DNA from 4 places in the Streptomyces sp. NPDC096310 genome. Region 1 is predicted to be linked to each of the others. Evidence: riboswitches for the same ligand, from Rfam matches in the RefSeq annotation. Region 1 holds a riboswitch; each other region holds the start of a gene.
What was found. Region 1 has a riboswitch for cobalamin ahead of cobN (cobaltochelatase subunit CobN). Riboswitches for the same ligand answer to the same signal wherever they lie in the genome.

Region 1 (4,382 bases):
TACGGGGGCGGGCGAGTTCCGCCAGGGGCACCGGTTCCAGGCCCGTGACCCGGCGTGAGGCGTCGTCCCAGACGGGCCGGACGCCCAGCAGCGCGAGGGCTTCCGCGATGTCGTCGCCCGAGGTGCGCATCGCGCTCGTACCCCAGAGGGAGAGCCCGACGGAGGTCGGCCAGTCGCCGTTGTCGGTGCGGTAGCGGGTGAGGAGGGAGTCCGCGAGCGCCTGTCCGGTCTCCCAGGCGAGGCGGCTCGGTACGGCCTTCGGGTCGACGGAGTAGAAGTTGCGGCCGGTCGGCAGGACGTTGACCAGGCCGCGCAGCGGGGAGCCGGACGGGCCCGCAGGGACGAAGCCGCCGCTCAGGGCGTGGACGACATGCTCGATCTCGTCGACCGTGCCGGCCAGGCGCGGGACGACCTCACGGGCCGCGAAGGCGAGGATGTCCGCCACCGGGCCGGGAAGACCGGCGGCCACGGAGGACACCGCCGCCGGGTCCCAGTCCGCGTCCTCCATCGCCTGGACGAGCGCGCGGGCCCGCTCCTCCGCGTCGTCGGCGGCGGTGCGGGTGGCGGCCGACTCGTCGAGGCCGAGGGCTTCGCGCAGTCCTGGCAGGGACGACGTACCGCCCCAGATCTGCCGGGCGCGGAGGATGGCGAGGACGAGGTTGACGCGGGCCTCGCCGGCCGGGGCGCCGCCGAGGACATGGAGTCCGTCGCGGATCTGCGCGTCCTTGACCTCGCAGAGCCAGCCGTCGACGTGCAGCAGGAAGTCGTCGAACCCGTCGTCTTCGGGGCGCGCTTCGAGCCCGAGGTCGTGGTCGAGCTTGGCGGCCTGGATCAGCGTCCAGATCTGGGCGCGGATCGCGGGCAGCTTGGCCGGGTCCATGGAGGAGATCGCCGCGTACTCGTCGAGCAGTTGCTCCAGGCGCGCGATGTCGCCGTACGACTCGGCGCGCGCCATCGGCGGTACGAGGTGGTCCACGAGCGTGGCGTGCACGCGCCGCTTCGCCTGTGTGCCCTCGCCCGGGTCGTTGACGAGGAACGGGTAGATCAGCGGCAGGTCACCGAGCGCGGCGTCCGGCGCGCAGGACGCGGACATCCCGGCGTTCTTGCCGGGCAGCCACTCCAGGTTGCCGTGCTTGCCCAGGTGGATCATGGCGTCGGCGCCGAAACCGCCGTCGTGCTCGGCCGCCTGGATCCAGCGGTACGCGGCCAGGTAGTGGTGCGAGGGCGGCAGATCGGGGTCGTGGTAGATCGCGATCGGATTCTCGCCGAAGCCGCGCGGCGGCTGGATGAGGATCAGCAGATTGCCGCGCCGCAGGGCGGCGAGCACGATGTCGCCGTCCGGGTCGCCGCCCGCGCCGACGCGGCTGCGGTCGAGGAACATCTCGCCGGGCGGCGGCCCCCAGTGCCGCTCGACGGAGGCCCGCAGACCGGCGGGGAGCAGTTCGTACCAGCGCCGGTAGTCGGCCGCCGGTATACGGACGGGGTTGCGGGCGAGCTGCTCCTCGGTGAGCCATTCCTGGTCGTGGCCGCCCGCGTCGATGAGCGCGCGGATCAGCTCGTCGCCGTCGCCGGACTCCAGACCGGGCACGGGCTCGTCCGCCTCCGTACCGAAGTCGTATCCCTCGGCGACCAGCCGGCGCAGCAGCGCGACGGCGCTGGCGGGGGTGTCGAGGCCGACGGCGTTGCCGATGCGGGAGTGCTTGGTGGGGTACGCGGAGAGGACCAGCGCGACGCGCTTCTCGGCGTTCGTACGGTGGGCGAGCGAGGCGTGGCGTACGGCGATCCCGGCGACGCGCGCGGCCCGCTCGGGGTCGGGTACGTAGGCGGGCAGTCCGTCCTCGTCGATCTCCTTGAAGGAGAACGGGACGGTGATCAGCCGGCCGTCGAACTCCGGTACGGCGACCTGCGAGGCCGCGTCGAGCGGCGTCAGCCCCTCGTCGCTCTCCTCCCAGGCAGCGCGGCTGCTGGTGAGGCAGAGGGCCTGGAGGATCGGTACGTCGAGTGCGGCGAGCGCGCCCGCGTCCCACGCCTCGTCGTCGCCGCCCGCCGACGCCTGGGCGGGCTTGGTGCCCCCGGCGGCGAGCACGGTGGTGACGATGGCATGCGCCTCGCCGAGGGCGGCCAGCAGCTCCGGCTCGGGGGCGCGCAGGGACGAGACGAAGAGCGGCAGGGGCCGGGCCCCGGCGTCCTCGATCGCCGAGCACAGCGTCTCGACGAAGGCGGTGTTGCCGCTCATGTGGTGCGCGCGGTAGTAGAGGACCGCGACGGTCGGGGCCACCTCGGCCACGGAATGGCCTGGCCGGCCGAAGCGCGGCGGCCTGACCTTGCGCTCCAGCCGTCCCCAGGTGGGCGCGGCGGCGGGCGGCTCGAAGCCGTGGCCGGTCAGCAGGACGGTGTCGGAGAGGAACCGCGCGAGCTGGTCCAGGTTGGCGGGCCCGCCGTGGGCGAGATAGGCGTGCGCCTCGGCGGCGATCCCGATGGGGACGGTGGACGCCTCCATGAGCTGTGCGTCGGGCGCCTGTTCGCCGGTGAGGACGACGACGGGGATGTCCCGGGCGAGGAGGGCGTCGATGCCGTCCTGCCAGGCGCGCAGACCGCCGAGGAGCCGTACGACGACGAGGTCGGCGCCCTCCAGCAGCGCGGGCAGTTCGTCGAGCGCGAGCCGGGCCGGGTTGGCGAACCGGTACGGGACCGGGCCGTCCGCCGCGTTGGCGGCGCGGGCGCTGAGCAGATCGGTGTCGGACGTCGACAGGAGCAGAAGCATGCGGCGTCTGGCCTTCCTCGGGGTCCGCGCCCCGGGCGGGTGTGGAGGACGGCGGGAGTTCCTGGCTCACCCGACGGCCGGAGCTGTCGGGTTCACAGTGGCGGGACCGCGCCGGGTTCGCACCGGGCTTCCTCCCCATGACGCCGTCACTGGCGTGTGACGGGCCTGACGGGCCCGCCGTCTGCATAGTAAGTGCTGAGGTCACGGGCGGGGGAGGGCGCCTCGTCGGGGCGGCGGACGAGGAGGGGGCGGGCGGGGGCCACGTGGGTATGCTCGCGGCCATGCCGCCCACCTCGCCAACACCCGTGAACCGGGACGAAGCCGCCGCGCGCGCTCCGGTCGGGGGCGCGGTGCGCGATGTCGTACGGGAACGGGGTGACGCCTGCCCCGGCGCGCTGCGGCTGCACCGTGCCGACGACGGGTTCCTGGCCAGACTCCGGCTGCCCGCAGGGCTGTTGACGCACCGTCAGGCGCTCGCCCTGGCGGATGCGGCGGAGCGTCTGGGCGACGGTCGTCTGGACCTCACGTCCCGGGGCAATGTCCAGCTCCGGGGGCTCGGCGCGAGCTGCGGCGGTGAGCTGGCGGCGCTGCTGCACGAGGCGGATCTGCTGCCGTCGGAGGAGCACGAGCGGGTCCGGAACATCGTCGCCTCACCGCTGGCCGGACTCGACGGACTCGGCGCCGGGGACGTGCCGTCGTGGGCCCGGCGGCTGGACGGGCTGCTGTGCGCGAGCGAGGCGGCGGCGGAGCTTTCCGGGCGCTTCCTGTTCGCGCTGGACGACGGCCGGGGCGATGTGGCGACGCTGGGCGCGGATGTGACGTTGCTCGCACGGCGGGACGGCACGGCAACGGTACAGATCGGTATGAATCACCCGCCGTTCGGAGACCAGCCGGTACGGGCGGTACGCGTCCCGGCCGCCGACGCCCCGCGCGCGGCCCTGCTGGCGGCGGAGACCTTCCGCACGGCGGCGGAGGCGAGCGGCACGGGCGCCTGGCGCGTACGGGACTTGCCCGCCGTGGTGGCCCGCGGGCTGCCCGCCGCGGTGACGGAGCGCCTGACGGCGGCCGGGATCACGGTCCTGACAGGGGACTTGGCGGGAGTCCCGACGGGGGACTCGGCGGGGGACCTGACGGGGGATGCGGAGGAGACGCGGGAGGGCGCACGGGTGCCCGTCCCCGGGCTGATCCCCTCCCCCGACGGGACGGTCGCGCTCTCCGCGTACCCCCGGCTGGGGCGGCTGAGCGTGGCGCAGTGGCGGCATCTGCTGTACGGGGGCGGCGGCCTGCGGCTGACTCCCTGGCGCGGGGTGATCGTTCCCGGCCTGGCCCCGGACGACGCCGCCGGTCTCCTCGGGCGCCTCCGTACCGCCGGCCTGGTCACCGAGCCCGGCTCCCCCTGGCTCGGTGTCGGCGCCTGCACCGGGCGGCCCGGGTGCGCCAAGGCGCTCGCGGACGTACGGGCGGACGCCGCCGCGTCCGTGACCACCGCCCCCGCCGCGGACCTGGATCAGGACAGTGACCGGCACAGCGACCGGACCGGGCTGCCCGTGTACTGGTCGGGGTGCGCGCGGCGCTGCGGTCATCCGCAGGGCGAACGGGTGGACATGGTCGCGACCGG
Region 2 (4,382 bases), on a different contig from region 1:
CCAGGGCGCGGGCCGCGTGCGGCAGGACGAGCCCGACGAAGCCGATGGCGCCCGCCGAGGAGACCAGCGCGGCCGTCAGCAGCGCGGTGGCGCAGAGCAGGACCAGGCGCGTACGGGCGACGGAGACACCGAGGTGGCCCGCGGCGTCCTGCCCGAAGACGAACGCGTCGAGCGTGCGCGCGTACCCGCCGCACACCACCAGCGCCACCACGAGGACCGCGCCGCAGACCTGGACATCGGTCCAGCCGGCGCCGCCGAGCGAGCCGAGCAGCCAGAACAGCACCCCGCGGGTGGTCTCCGCGTCGGCGGCGGTCATCACGACGAAGGAGGTGAGCGCGGAGAAGAGCTGCATCGCGGCGACCCCGGAGAGCACCACCCGGTCCGTCGTCCCGCCCAGTGTGTGACTGAGCGCCAGCACCATCGCGAACGAGCACAGCGCGCCGAGGAACGCCCCGCCAGAGATGGACAGCGCCCCTCCCCCGGCCCCGAGCACCACCACCAGGACCGCGCCGGTGGACGCCCCCGAGGAGACACCGAGGACGAAGGGGTCGGCGAGCGGGTTGCGCAGCAGGGACTGCATGATCGCGCCACACACCGCGAGCCCGGCGCCGCACACCGCGGCGAGCAGGGTGCGCGGCAGCCGCAGGTTCCAGACGATGCCGTCACGGATCGGGGTGAGGGGCGACTCGCCCCGGCCCAGATGCGCGGCGACGACCGACCAGACGTCGCCCACCCGGATGTCCGCGGGCCCGATGGTGATCGCCACGGCGACGGAGAGCGCGAGCGCGGCGAGGGCACAGGCCCAGCCTGCCGGGCGGAGCCAGGCCGCCGTCCGGATCCGGTGGAACCGGCCGTCCTGGGCCGGGGCGGACGGTGCGGACGGGTCCGGGGACGCGTGCGGCGCGGCGGGCGTCCCCGACGCCCGTTCCGTGGTTTTCACGCGGCGGGCGCGTACGCGCGCAGCGCCGCCGCCACCCGCTCGACGCCCTCCACCGTACGGATGCTCGGGTTCATCGCCTGGCCGCTGAGCCGGACGTACCGCCGGTGCTTCACCGCGTCCATGTTCCTGGTGGCCGGGTTGGTCTCCAGGAACTCGATCTTCTTGGCCGCCGTCTCGGCCGTCTCCGACCTGCGGGAGAGATCCCCGATCACCAGGAAGTCCGGGTTCCGGTCGGCGACCGTCTCCCAGTTGATCTGGGGCCACTCGTCATGGGTGGAGTCGAAGACGTTCTTGGCACCGACGGTCCGCGTGATGATGCCGGGCGCCCCGCAGCAGCCGCCCATGTAGGGGGCCTCGGAGTTGGCGAACCAGTAGAGGAAGGTGGTCTCCGCCGCCTTCTTGGTGTCGATCCCGGCGACCGCCTTGTTCATCCGTTCCTTCAGGCTCCGGACGAGCGTGGCGCCCCGCTCCTCGACGTCGAACACCCTGGCCAGATCGCGGATCTCGCCGTAGATGTCCTCCATCGTCAGCGGCGTCGCGCGCGATCCGTCGGTGTCGCCGGAGTTGTCCTTGGCGCAGTCGGACGGGGAGACATAGGTCGGCACGCCCAGCTTCCCGAACTGCGCGCGCGTGGCCACACCGCCCTTGCCCAGGGTGGATTCGAAGGAGGAGGCGACGAAGTCGGGCTCGGTGTCGAGGACCTTCTCGAAGGACGGATTGTTGTCGGCCAGCCGCTCGACCTCGGCATTCTCCTTCTCCAGCCCCTTGGGCAGCGGGTCCGTCCAGGTGGCGGTGCCGGCCATCCGGTCACCGAGGCCGAGGGAGAGCATGATCTCCGTGGTGCCCTGGTTGAGCGAGACGGCCCGCTCGGGCGGCGCGTCGATCCGTACCTTCTGACCGCAGTTGGTGACGGTACGGGGATAACCGGCGGCCCCGGACCTGGCCTCCGCCCCGGAACCCGATCCGGCCCCGGAGGCGCTGTCCCGGGTGGTGGTCGTCCCCTGTCCGCCGCAGCCGGTCAGCAACAGGGCGCCGGCCGCGAGGAGAAGAGTGGTACGGCGGGCAAGGCGTGCGATCGGCACGGAGTCGTTCCTCTGCGTCGAGGGCCCATGCGCGGAGCCCGGTCGTACGGTGCTCCCCCGCCACGGGACGCGGACGGAGGCCGCCAGCAGGTCTTCGGACTCGGGGTCATCCGGACGGGAGCGCCTTCCCGGACTGCCGTCCAGTGGCCGATGCCCCGCCCGTCGCCCTCACCGCTGCGCGTCAGCTCCGGATTCGCACCGGATTCCCTGACCCACGTACATGGGTTCGACTGGCCTCGGCAAGCTATCACAGGCGTTTTCCCGCCCCCCTGCGGCACTTTCCGGCGCTTTCCGCCCGGTGGCGGCCCGCGCGGCGGACAATGGGGCATGGCCGAAACCGCGCCCGTGAAGGTCGCCCTGATCGACGACCATCCCGTGGTCCTCGCGGGCATCGAGTCCTGGTACGCGGCATCGGAGCGGCCGATCGCGGTGACCGCCAAGGGCCCCGATCTGTCGGTGGCGACGAGCGGGCCAGGGCGGGACGCGGACGTCGTGGTGCTGGACCTCCAGCTCGGCCCGGGCAGGTCGGCAGGGCTGCCCGCCTACCCCGAGCTGCGGCAACTCGTCGCGCGGGAGCGGCAGGTGATCGTCTACACCATGCAGGACAGCCAGGAGACCGCGCTGACCTGTCTGGATCTGGGCGCGTTCACCTACCTCACCAAGGCGGAGGGCGAACGGCACCTCATGGCGGCGACCCTGGCGGCGGCCGACTGCCGCCCGTACACCCCGCCCGCGCTGGCCGGGGCGTTCGGCAGCGACGCGCGCAAGGGGCGGCCCGCGCTCACCCCGCGTGAGGTGGAGGTGCTGCTGGAGTGGTTCCAGTCGGAGTCCAAGGCGATGGTCGGGGCGAGCCTGGGGCTCTCGGTCCGTACGGTGAACACCTATCTGGAGCGGGTCAGGATCAAGTACGCCAACGCGGGCCGGCCCGCGACGACCAAGGCCAATCTGGTCGCGCGGGCCATTCAGGACGGGCTGACATCGCTGGACGAGCTGTGACCCCGGGCGCCGGGGACGGCGGCGACCACGTCGTCGGCGCCGCCGGCGCCGGCCGAAGCGACCCTGCCGCCCGGAGCGGCGCCGTCGCTCGCAGCGGCTCCGTCGGCAGCGGTGTCGAGGACGCAGGACGCCTCGACCAGCAGCCGCCCCTCGCTGCGTACGGTACGCACCCGCACCCCCTGCTCGGCCGCGTCCGGGATCTCCGTCAGCGCCGTCGCCGGGCCGTCCGTCACCACGCTCACCCGCACCAGGCCGCCGCTGCGCACCACCGTGGCGCGGGCGCTGTGCTCGGCGGTCGCCAGCGCGGCGAGCACCGGCTCGGTGAGCGCGCGGCGCAGCCGCCGGTCCACCGGGGCCGAGGCCCCGCGTACGGCGAGCTGTACGTCGACGCCCTGGCGTTCGGCGACGTCGATACCGGCCCGTAGTTCGTGGAGCAGCGGATCGTGCGCGTGGTCGCGCTCCGCGAAGAGCCGCCGCAGCCGCGCGGCCTCGACGGCGGAGCGGCGCCGTACCGCCCCGTCCCCCGGGTCGAGCGCACCGTCCGCGAGCCCGGTCAGCAACGGCAGGACGGAGCGGCCGAGTTCGGCGTAGCGGGCCCGCTGGTCGGCGTGGACCTGGGCGGCGACGGCGGCCTCCGTACGGACGCGCTCCTGTTCGCGCCCTGTGGCGCTCGCGGCGGCGGCGCACTCCCCGAGCGACCGGGCGAGCATCGCGGCGGCCACCTGGAAGGTGCAGATGGCCAGGGCGCTGACGGCCATCCCGGAGGCGGCCTCACGGGTCGGCACCCCGGCGAGCAGCAACTGACCGAGCGTCACGGCGAGATGGCCGCCGATGAAGACCAGCGTCGGCCCCAGCCCGGCGTCGAAGAGCAGCAGCACCCCGAACCAGCCGATCTCCAGGAACGTCCAGTGCGGGGTGCCGATGAAGTCCTCCACGGGCAGCCGGCTGGTGGCGACGGTCGACGCCACGACGGTGCAGGTCAGACCGAGCACCACCCACGGGCGCGGCCGGCCGCGCCCATCGGCGCCGAGCAGCGCGTCCACCATGATCAGAAGGGTCAGCAGGGTGAACGCGAAGAGCTGGACCCAGGGCTGGTCGTAGCCGCGCAGGCTGGCGAGCAGGGCGGGCAGGGCGAGCCCGAGGTGCACGGCGGTGAGGATGAACAGCCCGGCCACCCGCAGCCCGGCGCGCATGTCCCGGGCGATCCGGTCGGTCAGCGGATCGGCGCCGACGCCGTCCGCCTCCTTGCCGGCAGGGGCAGGTGACCGCGCGTCAGACACGGGGCCACTCCAGCCGTACGGTCGTGCCCTCGCCGGGGCGGGAGGCGATCGTGGCCCGGCCGCCCGCCGACTCCATCCGCTCGA
Region 3 (4,382 bases), on a different contig from region 1:
CCTGTTCGACGCCCTCGACCCCACGGACGACGACCGTGTCGCGGTGGACATCTGGGCGGACGCCATCAGGGACTTCTACCGCCCCGAGAAGGCCGGTATCCCCGGGGACCACCTGACCGCGGGCCTGTTCCGGTGACCCCGCCCGCCGCCGGTACGGCACCGGAGCCGGCCCTCGGGGTGGCCGGGGGCGTGGGCAGGACCGCCCTCATGGTGGCCGCCGCCCGCGCCATCGAGACCCACCGCCCGGACGCCCTGGCACGGGACGAGTTCGCGGAGCGCTTCGTCCGGGCGGCACCGGCCTCGGCCGGCTGGCCGGTCCGCCCCGACCAGGTCCCCGGCGGGAACGCCGACCCGCTCTGGGGCCGCCTCGGCCGGTACTTCGCCCTGCGCACCCGGGTCCTGGACGACCATCTGCTCCGTACGGCGGACACGGGCGTGCGCCAGGTGGTGCTGCTGGGCGCGGGGCTGGACTCCCGGGCGTTCCGGCTCGGCTGGCCGCCCGGCTGTGTGGTCCACGAGATCGACACCGCCGAGATGCTGGCCTTCAAGCAGGCCGTACTCGACGGGTCGGGTGCCGTCCCCGTGGCCGAGCGCAGACCGGTCGCGGCCGATCTCCGGTTCGACTGGGCCGACGCGCTGATCGCCGCGGGGCTCGACCCGGCCGTACCGACCGCCTGGCTCGTCGAGGGGCTGCTGCTGTACCTCCCGGCGGCGGCCGAGCGGAATCTCATCGCGACGGTGGACCGGCTGAGCGCGCCCGGGAGCACACTGGCGTACGAGATCAAGAACCTGGAGGGTGCGGACGTACGCGCCAGTCCCGTCTACACCACGACGAAGGCGCGGATCGACATCGATCTGCCGGCTCTCTTCGACCCGGATCCGCGCCCCGCGTCGGCCGCCGAGCTCGCCCGGCGGGGCTGGACGGTCTCGGTCCGCTCGCCGTTCGATTTCACCCGCCTCCACGGCCGCGGCCCGCTCCCCGAGCCGGACGACGCGCTGGCCGCCAACCGCTGGATCTTCGCGGAGACGCCGGGCTCGTGATCCACCTCACATTCCGGAATGTGAACACATTCGTCCGGCGGGTTGCCCACGCTCTAGCCTGGCGGATGTAGCTGGTTCGCCCTGCCATCCAGGCAGACGCGTCGTAAGAGGGAACCCGGTGGGAATCCGGGACTGCCCCGCAGCGGTGAGCGGGAACGACCGCCGTCATACGCACTGGATCCGACGTACAGGGTCCGGGAAGCGACGGCCAGTAGGTGTCTGCCCCGGCAGACGTGCCCGCGAGTCCGAAGACCTGCCCGTTGCCCGTACGCGACCGATCGCGTGCGGATATCCCGGTGACCTCGTGGGCGGGTCGGCGTACATACCGGACGGACCAGCGCGCCCGAGGCGCCGTCTCGACCGTCGGGTTCGTCACCCTTTCGCGCCCACGTCCCGTCCCCGGGATGTTCAGGAGTCATCTCGCGAAGGAGATTTCCGTGACGACACAGTCCGCGGCCGCGGCAGCACGGGCCACCGTGTACGGCTACCCCCGCCAGGGCCAGAACCGGGAACTGAAGAAGGCCGTCGAGGGGTACTGGAAGGGCCGCGTCACCGCCGGCGCCCTCCGGGAGACGGCGGCCGGTCTGCGCCGGGCCAACTGGCGGCAGATGGCGGACGCCGGAGTCCACGAGGTGCCCACCGGCGACTTCTCGTACTACGACCACGTCCTGGACACCAGCGTCATGGTCGGCGCCGTACCCGAGCGGCACCGGGCGGCCGTCGCGGCCGACGCACTCGGCGGCTACTTCGCGATGGCCCGCGGCACCAAGGATGTGGCGCCGCTGGAGATGACCAAGTGGTTCGACACGAACTACCACTACCTCGTCCCCGAACTCGGCCCCGACACCGTCTTCACCGCCGACTCCACCCGGCAGGTCGCCGAGCTGACCGAGGCACTGACGCTGGGGCACACCGCCCGCCCGGTCCTGGTCGGCCCCGTCACCTATCTCCTGCTCTCCAAGCCCGCCCCCGGCGTGCCCGCCGGATTCGAGCCGCTGACGCTGCTGGACCGGCTGCTGCCCGTCTACGCGGAGGTCCTCGCCGATCTGCGCGCGGCCGGCGCCGCGTGGGTACAGCTCGACGAGCCCGCGCTGGTCCAGGACCGTACGCGCGCCGAGCTGGACGCCGCCGCCCGCGCCTACCGCGACCTCGGCAACCGCACCGACCGGCCCCAGCTGCTGGTGGCCTCGTACTTCGACCGGCTCGGCGACGCGCTGCCCGTCCTGGCGAAGGCCCCCGTCGAGGGGCTGGCGCTGGACTTCACCGACGCCGCCGCGGCCAACCTCGACGACCTCGCCGCCGCGGGCGGACTCCCCGGCAAGCGGCTCGTCGCGGGCGTCGTCAACGGCCGCAACATCTGGATCAACGACTACGAGAAGTCCCTCGCGACCCTCGCCACCCTCCTCGGTCTGGCCGCCCGGGTCGATGTGGCCGCCTCCTGCTCCCTCCTGCACGTCCCGCTCGACACCGCGGCCGAACGGGACATCGACCCGCGGGTGCTGCGCTGGCTCGCCTTCGCCCGGCAGAAGACCGCCGAGATCGTCACCCTGGCGAAGGGGCTGGCCCAGGGCACCGGCGCCATCACCGCCGAGCTGGCCGACAACCGGGCCGACCTCGCCTCCCGTACGGATTCCCCCCTCACCCACGACCCGGCCGTACGGGCCAGGACCGCCGCCGTCACCGACGCCGACGGCCGCCGCGCCCAGCCGTACCCGGAGCGGGCCGCCGCGCACCGCGCCCACCTGGGACTGCCGCTGCTGCCGACGACCACCATCGGCTCGTTCCCGCAGACCGACGAGCTGCGCACCGCCCGCGCCGACCTGCGGGCCGGCCGGATCGACACCGCCGGGTACGAGGAGCGCATCAAGGCCGAGATCCAGGAGGTCATCGCCTTCCAGGAGAAGGCCGGGATCGATGTCCTGGTCCACGGTGAGCCCGAGCGCAACGACATGGTGCAGTACTTCGCCGAGCAGCTCACCGGCTATCTCGTCACGCGGCACGGCTGGGTGCAGTCCTACGGCACCCGCTATGTCCGTCCGCCGGTACTGGCCGGGGACATCTCCCGCCCCGGACCCATGACGGTGCGCTGGACGACGTACGCCCAGTCGCTCACGTCACGCCCGGTCAAGGGCATGCTCACCGGCCCCGTCACCATGCTCGCCTGGTCCTTCGTCCGCGACGACCAGCCGCTCGGCGACACCGCCCGCCAGGTCGCCCTCGCCCTGCGCGACGAGGTCGCCGATCTGGAGGCAGGCGGCGCCTCGGTGATCCAGGTCGACGAACCGGCCCTGCGCGAGACCCTGCCCCTGCGCGCCGCCGGCCGCGCCGCCTACCTGGACTGGGCGACCGAGTCCTTCCGCCTCACCACCAGCGGCGTGCTCCCGGACACCCAGATCCACACGCACATGTGCTACGCCGAGTTCGGCGACATCGTCCAGGCCATCGACGACCTCGACGCCGACGTCATCAGCCTGGAGGCCGCCCGCTCCCATATGCAGGTCGCCCACGAACTCGCCGCCCACGGCTACCCGCGCGAGGCCGGACCCGGCGTGTACGACATCCACTCCCCGCGCGTACCGAGCGCACGGGAAGCCGCCGATCTGCTGCGGGCCGGCCTCAAGGCCATCCCCGCCGACCGGCTGTGGGTCAACCCGGACTGCGGCCTGAAGACCCGCGGCTGGCCCGAGACCATGGCCTCCCTGGAGAACCTGGTCACCGCCGCCCGTACGGTCCGCGGCGAACTCCCCGCGTCCTGACCGAGGAGCGGACAGAAGGCCGGGGTGCCTACGGGCGCCCCGGCCCCCGCGTCGCCCGCACGCGGCTCACCGTCTCCCGCCGACCAGGCCGGACTCCCAGGCCCAGGCGGCGATCTCCACCCGGTTGCGGGCGGGCAGTTTGATCTGCACGTTGCCGAGATGGGTCTTCACCGTGCCCACCGAGATGGAGAGTTCGGTGGCGATCTCCGCGTTGGTCAGCCCCCTCGCCACCAGACGCACCAGGTCCTTCTCCCGTTCGGAGAGCGCGGTGTCCGGCTTGCGGGGCGCGGGCGCGGAGCCGTGGAACTGCCGCAGCAACCGTACGGTGATGGCCGGGCTCACCAGCGCCTCACCGGAGTAGGCCGCGCGAATGGCCTCCACCAGCAGGGCGGGTCCTGAGTCCTTGATCAGGAACCCGGAGGCGCCCTCGCTCAGGGCACGCTGGACGTACTCGTCGTCGTCGAACGTCGTGACCACGACGACCTTCGGCGGATTCACGGTGCCGGGGCGGGTCAGCCGGCGCAGCGCCTCCAGCCCGTCCATGCGGGGCATGCGGATGTCCATCAGCACCACATCGGGCCGGTG
Region 4 (4,382 bases), on a different contig from region 1:
CGCGGTGACGGCCCGGTCTTCGCCGGGTCCATGTTCCCGTTCGTCTTCATCACCATCGCGTGCGGCGCGCTCTCGGGCTTCCACTCCCTGATCTCCTCGGGCACGACGCCGAAGATGGTCCAGAAGGAGACCCAGATCCGGATGATCGGTTACGGCGCGATGCTGACCGAGTCGTTCGTCGCGATCATGGCGCTGATCGCCGCCTGCATCATCGACCCGGGCCTCTACTTCGCGGTCAACTCCCCCGCCGGGGTCATCGGCGGTACAGTCGAATCCGCCTCGCAGGCGGTCGCGAACCTGGGCTTCACCATCTCGCCCGACCAGCTCGCCCAGGCGGCGAAGGACGTCGAGGAGACCAGCCTGCTGTCGCGGACCGGCGGGGCGCCGACCTTCGCCCTCGGCATGGCGGAGATCTTCTCGTCGGTCGTCGGCGGCACCGCCATGAAGGCGTTCTGGTACCACTTCGCCATCATGTTCGAGGCGCTGTTCATCCTCACCACGGTGGACGCGGGGACGCGCGTCGGGCGCTTCATGCTCCAGGACATGCTCGGCAACATCTACAAGCCGATGCGCCAGGTGAGCTGGAAGCCGGGCGTCTGGTTCGCCAGCGCGGTCGTGGTCGGCGGCTGGGGCTACTTCCTCTGGGTCGGAGTCCACGACCCGCTGGGCGGTATCAACCAGCTCTTCCCGCTCTTCGGCATCGCCAACCAGCTCCTGGCGGCCGTGGCGCTCGCCGTCTGCACCACGCTGCTGGTCAAGTCCGGCCGCCTGAAGTGGGCCTGGGTGACGGCCGTGCCACTCGCGTGGGACGCCGCCGTCACGCTCACCGCGAGCTGGCAGAAGATCTTCTCGGGCGACCCGAGGGTGGGCTTCTTCACCCAGCGCGACGTGTACCGGTCGGCCATCGACCGGGGCGAGGTGCTGGCCCCGGCCAAGACCATGGACGACATGCACACCGTCGTCACCAACTCCACGGTGGACGGGGTCCTCTCGGCGCTCTTCGCGGTCCTCATCCTGGTCGTCATCGCGGACGCCGGGCGGGTCTGCTTCAAGGCGATCCGTGATCCGGAGAGCGTGAAGCTGGTGGAGGTCCCGTACACCGAGTCCAGGATCGTCGCCCCGGCCGGCATGATCCCCACCAAGGAGGAGAAGGCTGAGCTGGCCGCCGCCGGGACCGCCAGGGAGCGGGAGAGCGTCCCGGCGGGAACGGGCCCGGCATGACCCGGCCCCGGAGCCGGGCGGAGCGGGTCCGGCAGGTGGCGGGGCGGATCCGCTGGTACGTACGGGAGTTCACCGGCGAGTCCGCGTACGAGCGGTACGTGGCCCACGCGCGGGCCCACGCGGACGCCGGTGCCCCGACGGGGGAGGTCATGACCCGCCGCGCCTTCGAACGCAGCCGCACGGACGCCCGCGAGGCCGACCCGCGCGAGGGCTTCCGCTGCTGCTGAGCCTTTGCCGAGCCGCACCGCGCGAACCACGGGCCGCCGGACCTCTTCCACGGGTCCGGCGGCCCGTTCGTCGTCACCTCAGCGCACCCAGTCCTTGAGCTGCTCGGTCTCCAGCGTGATCCCGACCGGTTCGGGGAGAGTGATCTCCTTGCCGAACGGCACGGTGTGGATGGTCTCGTACCGCACTCCGTCGGGCTCGCTGTGGACCGTCACAACGCAGTTGTCCCGGTCGATCAGCAGGTAGACCGGGATGTCGGTCTGGGCGTAGGCACGCGGCTTCTCCACCCGGTCACGGTTGTCGGTGTCGGAGTCGTACGACGTGACTTCGACCGTCATCAGGACCGGGGCAGGATCGGCCCACTCCCCCTGGCCGACGAAGGCATCCGTGGGGGCGAGTGAGGCATCCGGACGGGCTCGGCCCTTCCGATACGTCTGCGCTTTGAGTCCCTGGTCGGGATGGAGCCACAGCTCCGGACGGGACTGCATACAGATACGGGTCAGCCACTGCACGATGCGTCCGTGGTCCCCATCCGGCACAACCCTGCTCCTGATCTTCCCGTCGATGAGTTCCAGCCGAATGCTCGTAATGGTGCGGGCCATTATCGCGGTGGCCTCGTCGAACTCCTCGGGATGGATCTGAGACTCGTAGTCGATGACCGTCATGGGGATACCTCCTCCTTGTCACAACGACGATAGCGGAGGGGTCCGACAACGACCGTCGAAGCGACCCACGACACAACATCTGGGGGGTGGCGCACCGCGCGCCCCCCAGATGTATGCTCGACCTCGCTGTCGACGCAGGGGAATCCGGTGTGAATCCGGAACTGTCCCGCAACGGTGTACTGTGGCGCGCTTTGTCGTGCCCGCCAGTCCGAACACCTGCCGGCAGTGCGTCCGGCTCGACCGATCCGGGCGCCCAGACGTCCGGGCCTCGCGGTTGGGCCGGTGGACGCGGCGCGGTGTGCCGCCCTGCGAAGGCATGGGGTGCGGCCGTGCGCGCGGACCCGTGCCTCCTCGTGGCCCAGAGCCGAGCGAGGGAGAGCACCACGTGACCATCGCGCCAGCGGATCCGGTTTCAGTTGCCCCGGAGGCACCGTCCGAGAACGGGGCGACGACCGTCCCCGGGCAGGCCGACGCCCCCGGCACCGCGCTGCTGCGGACCCTGACCGAGCTGACCGCCGATCTGCCCGACGCCGACCCGGGCAGGATCGCCGCCGCCGCGCTGCGCGGCCGCAACGCCCGCTCGGACGAGGCCGAGCTGCGCGAGCTGGCCACGGAGGCGGCGGCCGGGCAGATCTCCGACGACCCGGCGTACTCCCGCCTCGCCGCCCGGCTGCTCACCCGTACGATCGCCGACGAGGCGGCCTCCCAGGGCGCCGTGTCGTTCTCCGCGTCCGTCGCCACCGGCCATCGCGAGGGCCTGATCGCGGACCGTACGGCCGCCTTCGTCACGCTCCACGCCGACCGCCTCGACGCGCTGATCGACCCGGCCGCCGACGACCGCTTCGGCTACTTCGGGCTGCGTACGCTCTACAGCCGCTATCTGCTCCGGCACCCGCTCACCCGCCAGGTGATCGAGACGCCGCAGCACTTCATGCTGCGGGTCGCCGCCGGGCTGGCCGAGGACGAGAGCGCGCACGCGCTGGACGAGGTCGAGAAGCTGTACCGGCTGATGAGCCGGCTGGACTACCTCCCCTCCTCCCCCACGCTCTTCAACTCCGGTACCCGCCACCCGCAGATGTCGTCCTGCTACCTGCTGGACTCGCCGCTGGACGAGCTGGACTCCATCTACGACCGGTACCACCAGGTGGCGCGGCTTTCCAAGCACGCGGGTGGGATCGGACTGTCGTACTCCCGTATCCGTTCGCGCGGTTCACTGATCCGGGGGACGAACGGCCACTCCAACGGCATCGTCCCGTTCCTGCGGACCCTCGACTCCTCCGTCGCGGCCGTCAACCAGGGCGGCCGGCGCAAGGGCGCCGCCTGTGTCTATCTGGAGACCTGGCACGCGGATCTGGAGGAGTTCCTCGAACTGCGCGACAACACGGGCGAGGACGCGCGCCGTACCCACAATCTCAACCTCGCGCACTGGATCCCCGACGAGTTCATGCGCCGGGTCGAGGCGGACGGCGTCTGGTCGCTGTTCTCGCCGGTGGACGTGCCGGACCTGGTCGACCTGTGGGGCGACGCGTTCGACACCGCGTACCGCAAGGCGGAGGCCGACGGTCTCGCCCGCAGGACGATCAAGGCCCGTGAGCTGTACGGCCGGATGATGCGCACCCTCGCGCAGACCGGCAACGGCTGGATGACCTTCAAGGACGCGTCGAACCGTACGGCGAACCAGACCGCCGAGCCCGGCCACACCGTCCACTCCTCCAACCTCTGCACAGAAATCCTTGAGGTGACGGACGACGGCGAGACGGCCGTCTGCAACCTCGGCTCGGTCAACCTGGGCGCGTTCGTGGACGCGGCCACCGGTGAGATCGACTGGGAGCGGCTGGACGAGACCGTCCGTACCGCCGTCACCTTCCTCGACCGGGTCGTGGACATCAACTTCTACCCGACCGAGCAGGCGGGCCGCTCCAACGCCAAGTGGCGTCCGGTGGGCCTGGGCGCGATGGGCCTTCAGGACGTCTTCTTCAAGAAGCGGCTGCCCTTCGACTCCCCGGAGGCCGCCGCGCTCTCCACCCGGATCGCCGAGCGGATCATGCTCGCGGCGTACGAGGCGTCCTGCGACCTCGCCGAGCGGAGCGGCCCCCTGCCCGTCTGGTCGAAGACGCGCGCCGCACGCGGGGTGCTCCACCCCGACCACTACGAGGTGGAGCTGAACTGGCCCGAGCGCTGGGCGGCGCTGCGCGCCCGGGTCGCGGAGACCGGTATGCGAAACTCCCTCCTCCTGGCCATCGCGCCGACGGCGACCATCGCGTCGATCGC

Region 2: it holds a riboswitch for cobalamin, as region 1 does, so the genes downstream of both, ACIQ7D_RS11910 (ABC transporter substrate-binding protein) here and cobN (cobaltochelatase subunit CobN) in region 1, are expected to answer to the same signal.
Region 3: it holds a riboswitch for cobalamin, as region 1 does, so the genes downstream of both, metE (5-methyltetrahydropteroyltriglutamate--homocysteine S-methyltransferase) here and cobN (cobaltochelatase subunit CobN) in region 1, are expected to answer to the same signal.
Region 4: it holds a riboswitch for cobalamin, as region 1 does, so the genes downstream of both, ACIQ7D_RS12590 (ribonucleoside-diphosphate reductase subunit alpha) here and cobN (cobaltochelatase subunit CobN) in region 1, are expected to answer to the same signal.

What each region holds. Positions count from the first base shown of each region.
Region 1 covers NZ_JBIWFO010000032.1:30,429-34,810, forward strand. The annotation lists gene cobN (cobaltochelatase subunit CobN) at 1-2,764, opposite strand, end outside; cobalamin riboswitch at 2,799-2,959, opposite strand; gene cobG (precorrin-3B synthase) at 3,046-4,382, shown strand, end outside.
Region 2 covers NZ_JBIWFO010000004.1:198,594-202,975, forward strand. The annotation lists gene ACIQ7D_RS11905 (FecCD family ABC transporter permease) at 1-838, opposite strand, end outside; gene ACIQ7D_RS11910 (ABC transporter substrate-binding protein) at 937-2,022, opposite strand; cobalamin riboswitch at 2,090-2,272, opposite strand; gene ACIQ7D_RS11915 (DNA-binding response regulator) at 2,350-3,018, shown strand; gene ACIQ7D_RS11920 (hypothetical protein) at 2,985-4,298, opposite strand; gene ACIQ7D_RS11925 (sensor histidine kinase) at 4,291-4,382, opposite strand, start outside.
Region 3 covers NZ_JBIWFO010000007.1:134,347-138,728, reverse strand. The annotation lists gene ACIQ7D_RS16780 (EF-hand domain-containing protein) at 1-136, shown strand, start outside; gene ACIQ7D_RS16775 (SAM-dependent methyltransferase) at 133-1,041, shown strand; cobalamin riboswitch at 1,115-1,317, shown strand; gene metE (5-methyltetrahydropteroyltriglutamate--homocysteine S-methyltransferase) at 1,479-3,797, shown strand; gene ACIQ7D_RS16765 (response regulator) at 3,864-4,382, opposite strand, start outside.
Region 4 covers NZ_JBIWFO010000004.1:362,811-367,192, forward strand. The annotation lists gene ACIQ7D_RS12575 (carbon starvation CstA family protein) at 1-1,221, shown strand, start outside; gene ACIQ7D_RS12580 (YbdD/YjiX family protein) at 1,218-1,448, shown strand; gene ACIQ7D_RS12585 (Uma2 family endonuclease) at 1,527-2,111, opposite strand; cobalamin riboswitch at 2,208-2,350, shown strand; gene ACIQ7D_RS12590 (ribonucleoside-diphosphate reductase subunit alpha) at 2,497-4,382, shown strand, end outside.